Regions from separate parts of the Terrisporobacter muris genome, predicted to be linked through region 2. Evidence: riboswitches for the same ligand, from Rfam matches in the RefSeq annotation. Region 2 holds a riboswitch; the other holds the start of a gene.
What was found. Region 2 has a riboswitch for thiamine pyrophosphate ahead of NSA58_RS00060 (MTH1187 family thiamine-binding protein). Riboswitches for the same ligand answer to the same signal wherever they lie in the genome.
Positions count from the first base shown of each region.

Region 1 (5,205 bases), on a different contig from region 2:
GGAATATCCAATTCTTCTATCATTATTTTTATCATTTCTTTCATTTTAAGCCCTCTATTAGAACCAATTGGTGCGCCAAGTGGCATAACTGCTGCTGCTCCTACCTCTATTAATCTTCTTCCTGCATATAAATCAGGGCTCATATATGGAAGTACTACAAATCCTTCATCTGCTAAGATTTTAGTAGCTTTTATTGTTTCTTCATTGTCAGGTAATAAATATCTAGTATCTGATATTACCTCTATTTTTATAAAATCTCCACATCCCATTCTACGAGATATTCTTGCTATTCTTACTGCTTCTTCAGCCGTTGTTGCACCTGATGTGTTTGGAAGAATTGTCATCTCTTTTGGTATATATGTAAGAATATTTTCATTGCTGTTGTCTAAATCAACTCTTCTTAGTGCCATAGTTATTATTTCACTACCACTTTCTTCTATTACTTTTGGAAGTATTTCATTAGATCCGTATTTTCCTGTCCCAATTAAAAGTCTGCTATTGAATTCGTGCCCACCTAATATTAATTTATCCATTAATTTATCCCCCTAGATATAATCTATAAGTATTTTACTTGCCAAATTTGCCATGTGATTTGCACAAATAGCCACACGAGGCGCCATTAACCCCTCACCTTCTTTTGCTTCATGTACAAAATCACCACATATATAAAACTTATCTCTTATTTTCTTAGTTATAATAATATTTGAATCGTAATATCCTGCCATACCAGAAGATGCTATTAAATATTTATCTCTCATATGAAGTAAAACAAAATTACTTATTTCAGCTTTACAATTTGGATCATCAAAAGCTTCAAGTATTATATCTACTTCATGTAAAAAATTAATATTTTCTCTAGTAATATAAGCATTATGTATTTCAACATCTATGAAAGGATTAATTTTATCTAAATGTTCTTTCATGGCCTCTGTTTTGTACTTTCCAATATCATCAATAAAATATTGCTGTCTATTTAGATTGGAAGGCTCTACAACATCATAATCAACTAGAATTAACTTACCTACACCTATTCTAGCCAACGAAATGGCTATATTCGATCCAAGTCCTCCTAGACCTAAAATAGCTATCTTTCCTTCTTTTAACTTTTCATGCACTTTCGGTGTATGCCTTGCAATCATAAGGTTTTCTAGTTCATTCATAGATGGTTTCTTCCCTTTTTCTATTAAAGTTACTCTATCATTTTCTTTTAATATTTCATCTTCTTTAATAGGAAAACCATTCAAGACTACAACATCACTGCATTTATTGAAAATATTCTTAGCTTTAAAAACACTTATATTATCTTCAACTTCTTTTTCTATTTCATTAACAAATATTTTCAAATCAACCACCACCAATAAAGCTAATAATTTCTATTGCATCATGTTCCTTTAATATATAAGTTTCATACTGCTCATTTTCTAATATTTCTAAATTTATCTCTACTACAACCCTATCTTTGTTTAAGTCGTAATCATTTAATAAATCTAATACAGTTTTATTATTTTGGAATTCTACTACCTTTCCATTTATCTTCATCGTTACACCTCCTCACTTTTTATTTCAATAAAAAATTCGCTTCGCTCATATCGCCAACGGCTTCGCTCGTTGTTCAAGTCACAAAGTTGGAAATTATATGTTATCTACAGAGCAGATAACATATAATTTCCTTCAATATAAAAAAGCCTTACCCGTAGGTAAAGCTTGTAGTAATCACATATCATATGTAAAAGTTCACATATTTCATTATATAACACTCTACTCTTTCCTACGCTGGTATTATCCAGATCAGGTATAAGGGTTAATGTTTCCATCTCTCAGCCTTTTAGGGCACCCCTAGGTAAAACTTTTGAATTTATTTTAATTGTAGTACTTAAATTTATTTTTTTCAAATCAAAATATTTTTATTTTTATATTAATTTATTTTTCTATCCTTGCCACACCAGTTTTTATAGCAGCTTCTCTTACTGCTTTTGCCACATTCTTTACTACATTTTTATTGAAAGCGTCTGGAAGTACGTAATCTGGAGTCAATTCATCTTCACTAACTACATTTGCTATGGCATAAGCTGCTGCAACTTTCATTTCTTCATTTATTTCTCTTGCTCTAACATCTAAAGCTCCTCTAAAAATTCCGGGGAAAGCAAGAACATTGTTAACTTGATTAGGGAAATCTGAACGACCAGTACCTACTATAAATGCTCCACCTGCTTTAGCTTCGTCTGGGAATATTTCTGGAGTTGGATTTGCCATAGCAAATACTATTGCTTTATCTGACATAGTTGCTACCATTTCTTTTGTAACCATTTTTGGTGCAGAAACACCTATAAATACATCCTTATTTTTAATAATATCTACCAAAGTTCCTACTTCATTGTTTTTATTAGTTACTTTTAGCATTTCTTTTTGTGCCCAATTAATATCTTTAGAATTTTCATGAATCGCACCATTTATATCACATAAAACTACATTTTTTACATTTAAATTAATTAACATTTTAGCAATTGCCATTCCTGCAGAACCTGCTCCATTTATAACAATTTCTAAATCTTCTATTTTCTTTCCTGCTAATTTTGCTGCATTTAAAATTCCAGCAGAAACAATTATTGCTGTACCATGTTGATCATCGTGGAACACTGGAATATCTAATTCTTCTTTTAATCTATTTTCTATTTCTATACATCTAGGAGAGTTTATATCTTCTAAATTAATTCCTCCAAAAACTGGTTCCAGTAATTTAACAGTTTTTACAATATCATCAATATCCATAGTATTTATACAAATAGGAAAAGCATCTACTTCTCCAAATTCTTTAAATAATATTGATTTACCTTCCATAACAGGAATTGAAGCAGCAGCACCTATATTACCAAGTCCTAAAACTGCTGTTCCATCACTAACTACTGCCACCATATTACTTTTACAAGTATATTTATAAACCTCTTCTGGATTTTCTTTTATTTTTAAACAAGGTTCTGCAACACCTGGAGTATATGCAATAGATAAATCATCTTTGCATTTTACTTCTACTTTACTTTGTATGCTTACCTTTCCTCCATGATTTTCATGCATTTCTAATGCTAACTGTGCAAAATTTTTGTTTCCCATTCTAGTTCTCCTTTATTAGTTCTGATTTATTCCGATGTTTTTGCAAACATTGCTCTTCCTTTTTCATATATATTGTTACCATAACAATCTATGGCTACAATTAATTGTAAATCTTTTACTTCTAGTCTTCTTACTGCCTCTGGTCCTAAGTCATCATAAGCTATTATTTCACATTTTTTAATAGCATTAGAAATATATGCTCCAGCGCCTCCAATGGCCGCCAAATATACAGCTTTATTTTTTATCATAGAGTTTATTACTTCTTCACTTCTTTTCCCTTTACCTATCATAACTTTTAGTCCCCTATCTAATAAAGGTACTGTTAAGTCATCCATTCTATAACTTGTTGTTGGTCCTGCTGAACCAATTATTTGACCCTCTTTTCTAGGTGATGGGCCTACATAATAAATTCCTGCTCCATTCACATCAAAAGGTAATTCTTCTCTGTTATTTATTGCATTTATCATTCTTTTATGAGCTGCGTCTCTACCCGTATAAATTACACCGCTAAGTTTTACTATATCTCCGCAAACTAACTTTTCTATATCTTCATTTTTAAAAGGTGCTTTTATCTCTATCATATTCCCCTCCTATATAATCACTTGCTTATGTCTAGCAGCATGACAATTTATATTAACCACAACAGGAAGTCCTGCTATATGTGTTGGGAAAGTTTCAATATTCACTGAAAGTGCTGTGGTATTTCCTCCAAGACCTTGAGGTCCTATTCCTAAATCATTGATTTTTTCAATCATTTCTCTTTCTAAATCCGCTATTGTATCATCTTCATTATGCTGACCAATATTTCTAAATAGAGCTTTCTTAGCAATTTGGGCACATTTATCTACTGTTCCACCAATACCTACTCCCACAACTATTGGAGGACATGGATTAGGTCCTGCTTCACTTACAGCCTTCACTATAAATTTTTTCACACCATCAATTCCATCAGAAGGCTTTAACATTTTTAGCTGACTCATATTTTCACTTCCAAAGCCTTTTGGTGCATATTGAATTTTGATTTTATCCCCCTTCACCATTTCATAGTGAATTATGGCAGGAGTATTATCCTTTGTATTTATTCTAGTAATGGGGCTTACTACAGATTTTCTAAGATATCCCTCTGTATATCCTTCACTTACACCTTTATTAATAGCTTCTGTTAAAGTATGGCCCTTTATCATAACTTCCTGACCAACCTCCACAAAGAACACTGCCATTCCTGTATCTTGGCATAAAGGTGTATGACTTTCTTTAGCTATTTGAGCATTTTCTATCAATATTCTTAATATATCTTTTCCTAATTCACTTTCTTCTTTTTCTAAATTTTTCTCAAAAGATTTTATTACATCATCTCCAAGAAATATATTTCCCTCAATACAAAGCTTCTTAACCTCTTTAGTTATTATTTTTGAATCAATTTCCCTCAAACGAACATACCTCCCAAATAACCTTATAATTATTCGTATTTATATTTTAACTGTACCACTTTTTTCTAACATAAACAATATTTTAAAGAATAAAAAATAAATCATAATAAAAAAAAAGGGTATTCATTGCCCTTTATAGAATAGTAATATATTGTTAGTCCTATGCTTTTTTAGGATTTATTATAAAACTTGGGGAGTGAAATATATGAGTGTTACAACAGTAGATTTTTGGGTTAAATCATTTGATAATACTTATTTAAAATGTGCAAAAGAATTAGTAAATAGTCCTAAAGCTACTATCTTGATCCTGCATGGATTAGCAGAGCACTATAGAAGATACGATTATATCACTAGCAAATTTGTTGCAAATAATTTTAATATATATAGATATGACCACAGAGGACACGGTGATTCAGACGGTAAAAGAGGATATGTAGATGATGTTCATACATTTGCAAAAGATTTAAAAATTGTTATTGATTTAATTAAAGAAGAAAATCCCAGTCTTCCTTTATTTATTTTAGGTCAAGGCATGGGAGGACATATAATGAGTATTCTAGGAGGACAATATGATAACTTAGTAAATGGTATGATATTTTGCAGTCCTCTAGTTTGTGATTATGGTAATTATACAAATTGCAATTCCAATGAATATGATAGTGATTTT
Region 1 is NZ_JANKBY010000081.1:3,282-8,486, forward strand. It holds gene NSA58_RS08435 (thiazole synthase) at 1-533, opposite strand, end outside; gene thiF (sulfur carrier protein ThiS adenylyltransferase ThiF) at 546-1,352, opposite strand; gene thiS (sulfur carrier protein ThiS) at 1,345-1,539, opposite strand; TPP riboswitch at 1,748-1,848, opposite strand; gene NSA58_RS08450 (NAD(P)-dependent malic enzyme) at 1,921-3,108, opposite strand; gene NSA58_RS08455 (Fe-S-containing hydro-lyase) at 3,135-3,689, opposite strand; gene NSA58_RS08460 (fumarate hydratase) at 3,699-4,538, opposite strand; gene NSA58_RS08465 (alpha/beta hydrolase) at 4,744-5,205, shown strand, end outside.
Region 1: linked by a shared signal. The riboswitch ahead of thiS (sulfur carrier protein ThiS) and the one ahead of NSA58_RS00060 (MTH1187 family thiamine-binding protein) in region 2 are both predicted to bind thiamine pyrophosphate.

Region 2 (5,205 bases):
AAATTTATCATAAGTTTTAGCTTTTTTTACAAAGTGTTTAAAAACTTCAATCTGAAGTTCAAAGGTTGATTTATCTTCTACCCAGTGAAAATCTAGACCAACTTCGCCTATGATTTTGCTACTTTTTATATAATCATCATAAATATCCAAGTTGGGAACTTTATCAGTAATTTTCCAAGGATGTATACCAAAAGTAGGTATAATATTAGAACATGACTTGGAAAACTCAAAATTCTTCTTATAACTTTCTTCATCCATAGCACAGGATATTACTTTTATATTATTTTCATTTATATCATCATAAACCTTTTGTAATTCATGGTCTTTGTAGAAATCTATATGACTGTGAAAATCTATATACATTTATAAATAACCTAAGATTTCTTTCTTAAGTTTTGCCACATTTTCCAAGTTATCTTTATTATAGACTCTATTGTCTACAAATATTTCCTTAGTAATTACAGCAGGTTTATTTGATAAAATATAAATTCTATCTGATAAAAGTATTGCTTCATCAATATCATGAGTAATAAGCAATATGGTAGATTTAATTTCTTTTTTTATATCTAGTAGCCAGTTTTGCATGGAAGACCTCGTGATAGAATCCAGTGCGCCAAAAGGTTCATCAAGGAGCATAATATCGCTGGAATTAACAAAAGTTCTCATAAAGTTAACTCTTTGTCTCATACCACCAGAAAGCTCATTTGGATATTTATTTTCGTAGCCTTCCAGACCAAAAGTAGAAAAGTAAGGCTTAACTATTTCGCGACTTTTTTTCTTTTTTTCACCTTTTAAAACTAAAGGTAAAGAAACATTGTCTATTATATTTTTGTAAGGAAGAAGAAGGTCTTTTTGGTACATATAACTGAAACGACCGTTAATATCTACCTCACCAGAGTCACATGTAGTTAAGTTGGAAAGTATGTTGAAAATAGTACTTTTACCACAACCACTAGGACCTATGATGGAAACTATTTCATCCTCATAAACATGCAAATCAATATCTTTTAAAATAAGTTTGTCTTTGTATTTTTTTGATAAATTACTAATAACAATCTTCTTATTATTAGTTTGGTAAGAATTCATTTGTATATGCATCACTTGCTTTCATATCCTTGTTTATTAATTTATATTCTTTCATGAAATCAGTGTAGTTATCCCAAACACTATCCTTCATTTCGCCCCATTTAGAAGCATCATCTATATATTTGCTTGCTAAATATTTTTGACTTTCAATAGCCAAGTCTTCGTTTATTTCAGGAGCGTGCTTTAATAATATTTTTGCACTTTCTTCAGGATTTTTAACACAATCTTCATATCCTTTGCTTGTTGCAGCTAAAAACTTTTTAGCAAGCTCTGGATTATCATTTATTATTTTATCGTTAGTTACTAAAAGAGGAGTGTAGTAGTCTAATCTCTTGTCTAAATCTTTAGTAGCTATAAAGTTAATATCTTCGCCACGAAGTTTTGCTTCCACACCTGTCCAACCTTCGAAAATATTGGCTATATCTATGTCACCTTTAGTAGCTGTGAAGAAGTCATCTTCTCCTATATCTACTATTTTAATTTTGCTAAAATCAGCATTGTTGTTAGTCATAATTGCATTTAAAGTGGCTTTTTCTGACTCTGATCCCCATCCACCATAAGTTTTGTTTTCAAAATCTTTTACAGTTTTTATATTTTTACTTGCTGGAGAAGCAAACCCAGAAGTATTATGTTGGATAATTGTTGCTATAGCTTTTATTGGAAGTGGATCTTCACTAGTTTTCGCGTAAGTAACATCTTCTTGATAACTTACACCGAAATCAGCCTTACCAGTAGCAACTATAGTAGTAGCACTACCATCAGCTGGTTGAATTATTTCAACATCTAAACCTTGTTCTTTATAGTATCCTTTATCAAGGGCAACGTATAATCCTGTATGGTTAGTATTTGGAGTCCAATCTAGAACGACAGTAACTTTTTCTAAATCTGAACTTCCTTCTTGTTTTTCAGTACCTTTGTTTGAGCAACCAGTCACTAAACCTATAGTAAGTAGTGCTGATGTCATTAATGATATGCTTTTTTTTAATTTCATCTTACTCTCCTTTGTACTTATGTTTTAATATTATTTTCTTTAAAATATTTATAATCATTACAAATATTAAACTAAATATTATTACTAATATTGTTGATGCAAATACCTTATCTAGGGCATAAGAACTTTTCGCTCTTACCATATAAACACCAAGTCCAACGCTTCCACCTAACCATTCAGCAACAGTTGCTGCAACAAATGCGTAAGTGGCAGAAATTTTTAATCCTGTAAATAAACTTTCCAAAGACATGGGAAGTTTTAGATGGATAAAAGTGCTTAATTTACTAGACTCCATAGTTTTGAATAAATTTATATAGTCTTTATCTATGTTTTCCATGCCATCCACAAAATTTATTAATATGGGGAAGAAACAAGTAGTCATTACCATGATTATTTTTGGTAGTGAATCAAATCCAAACCATATTATAAGTAGTGGAGCTATGGTTATTGTTGGTATCATTTGAGATACTAACATTATGGGATAGAAACATTTTTTTATAAATGGAACAAAGTCCATAATAGTTCCTATTAATAATGCTAACAATATGGAAAATACAAATCCTAAAACAGACTCTTTTAAAGTGATTAAAGAGTGCATTTGTAAATTGGTAAAGTCTGAGCTAAAAACCTTTATTATCTCACTTGGTGCAGGCATTATATATTTGGGGATATGGTTGCTTACAACAATAAACTGCCATATTAAAATAATACTTATAAATGTTACAAGTGGATAAATATAATTTTTAATTTTATCTGTGATTTCTAAGTTTGTCTTCAATTGTTAAGCCTCCAGCTTTTTCGTCAACCCTAGCAACTGTTATTACTCTTTCGCATCCTAGTTGAAAAGGTATTTTGTGCATTACTTTTATTAAATCAAATACTTCTTCAAATTCCCCTTCAAATGTAGTACTCATAGCACCAATTTCGTACTTAAGTCCACTTTCTTTTACTTTTTCGATGCAAGCATCTACTACTTTGTACATTTCATCTTCACCTGTATAAGGTCTAAGAGGCATTACTGCCACGTCTGCTATAACCATTATTATCTCTCCTTTTTATTTAAATACCCTAAATATAAAATTCGCTTCGCCTGAGCGACGTGTCGGCGAAACACTTCATATCGCCAAAATTGAGAAGCATATCGTCAACGATATATCATCGTTACCACTTCGGATAAATCCGTTACTCAAACGAGATGCCTTCGTTACCACTTTAAACCACTGTGTGGGCGCTATGAAATTTCAGGCAACGACCTTGCTCAAAATATACTTTTTACGTATTATATACTCATTGATATTTTTTATTTTATAAATGTAAATAAAAAATGCTATACCCGTAGGTATAGCATGCATAATCGAATTTAAAACCCTAGAATTTTTATGGGAAATAAAGTGGATGAAGCTTTCCTACGCTGGTATTATCCAGATCAGGTACAAGGGTCGGTAAAACCTCTCAGCCAATTAAGGCACCCCTAGCAATTATTTACTTTCAACTTCATTATAGTTGATTACAAAAGATTGTCAACTATGAATTTAAGTATAGATTCGGATAGTTTGATTGTCAGATGATATAAAATATACTATATATGTAATTAGGAGAATAAATACTTCAGTTAATGGAATTAAGATAAGAAAGATTTTTTAGTTAATAATAGAGATTTTATAGTTAAAGTGAAAATATTATATCTGGGGGAGGAAGGATATGAACTTTACTTCAAGTAAGAATAAATACAATTCCATAAGAAATGTTGTTTATGGAAAAAATGGAGCAGTGGCAACATCAACACCAATTGCAGCTGGGGCAGGTTTAGATATTTTGAAAAAAGGTGGAAATTCAGTAGATGCAGCCATAGCAACAGCAGCTTGCCTTACAGTAGTTGAGCCAACAGGATGTGGAATAGGTGGAGATGCTTATGCATTGGTGTGGATTGAGAAGGAGAAGAAGCTTTATGGGTTAAACTCCAGTGGATTTGCGCCAGAGAGAATGAAACTGAAAGAATATGAAGGGATGACTGCCATGCCTAAGTATGGATTTGGAGCTGTAACAGTTCCAGGAATACCTGCTGCATGGGCAGAGCTTAATAGAAAATATGGCAAGTTAAGCTTGCTGGAATGTTTAAAACCTGCCATAAATTATGCAAGAGATGGATATGCTGTGGGAAAAACCGTATCTAAATTATGGCAGACAGCTTATGATGAGTACGAAGAGAACTTAGTGGGAGAAGAGTATAAGTACTGGTTTGACACCTTTGGAAAAAAAGGAAGAGCGCCAAGGGCTGGAGAGATTTTTAAGTGTGAAGAAATGGCAGCAACTCTTGAAGAAATAGGAAGAACCAATAGTGAAAGTTTCTATAGAGGAAGCTTGGCTGACAAAATAGATGAGTTCTCTAGAAGATATAATGGTTTTATTAGAAAAAGCGATTTAGAGAAGTTTTATCCTCAGTGGGTGGAACCAATTAGTACAGAATATAAAGGATATAATGTTTTTGAAATACCACCAAATGGTCATGGAATAACAGTGCTTATGGCTCTTAATATATTGAAAGGTTTTGACTTGGATAATAACAGAGAAAACTTGGACAATTATCACAAAATCATAGAAAGTTTAAAACTTGCCTTTGCTGATAGTAAGTCCTATGTAACAGATATAAAGGAAATGAAAGTTAAGGTAGAAGCATTATTAAATGAAGAATATGCAAAGGAAAGAAGAAAACTGATAAGTTCAAAAGCAATTGAACCTGTTTGTGGAGATCCATATTCACCGGGAACAGTGTATTTATGTAGTGGTGACAAAGAAGGAAATATGGTTTCATACATACAAAGTAATTATACGGAATTTGGTTCAGGGCTAGTGGTTCCAGGTACAGGTATAGCTCTTCATAATAGGGGAAATAACTTTAGCTTAGATAAAAATCATGTAAATGTAGTGAAGCCTTTTAAGAAGCCGTATCATACCATTATTCCGGGATTTTTGTGTAAAAATAATGAAGCAGTGGGAGCTTTTGGAGTTATGGGAGCTTTTATGCAACCACAGGGTCAACTACAAGTACTTACTAACTTGATTGATTTTAATATGAATCCTCAAGAAGCTTTGGATGCACCTCGTTGGCAGTGGATTAAAGGTAAGGA
Region 2 is NZ_JANKBY010000001.1:6,380-11,584, forward strand. It holds gene NSA58_RS00040 (TatD family hydrolase) at 1-363, opposite strand, end outside; gene NSA58_RS00045 (ABC transporter ATP-binding protein) at 364-1,086, opposite strand; gene NSA58_RS00050 (ABC transporter substrate-binding protein) at 1,067-2,077, opposite strand; gene NSA58_RS00055 (ABC transporter permease) at 2,079-2,855, opposite strand; gene NSA58_RS00060 (MTH1187 family thiamine-binding protein) at 2,827-3,117, opposite strand; TPP riboswitch at 3,464-3,560, opposite strand; gene ggt (gamma-glutamyltransferase) at 3,779-5,205, shown strand, end outside.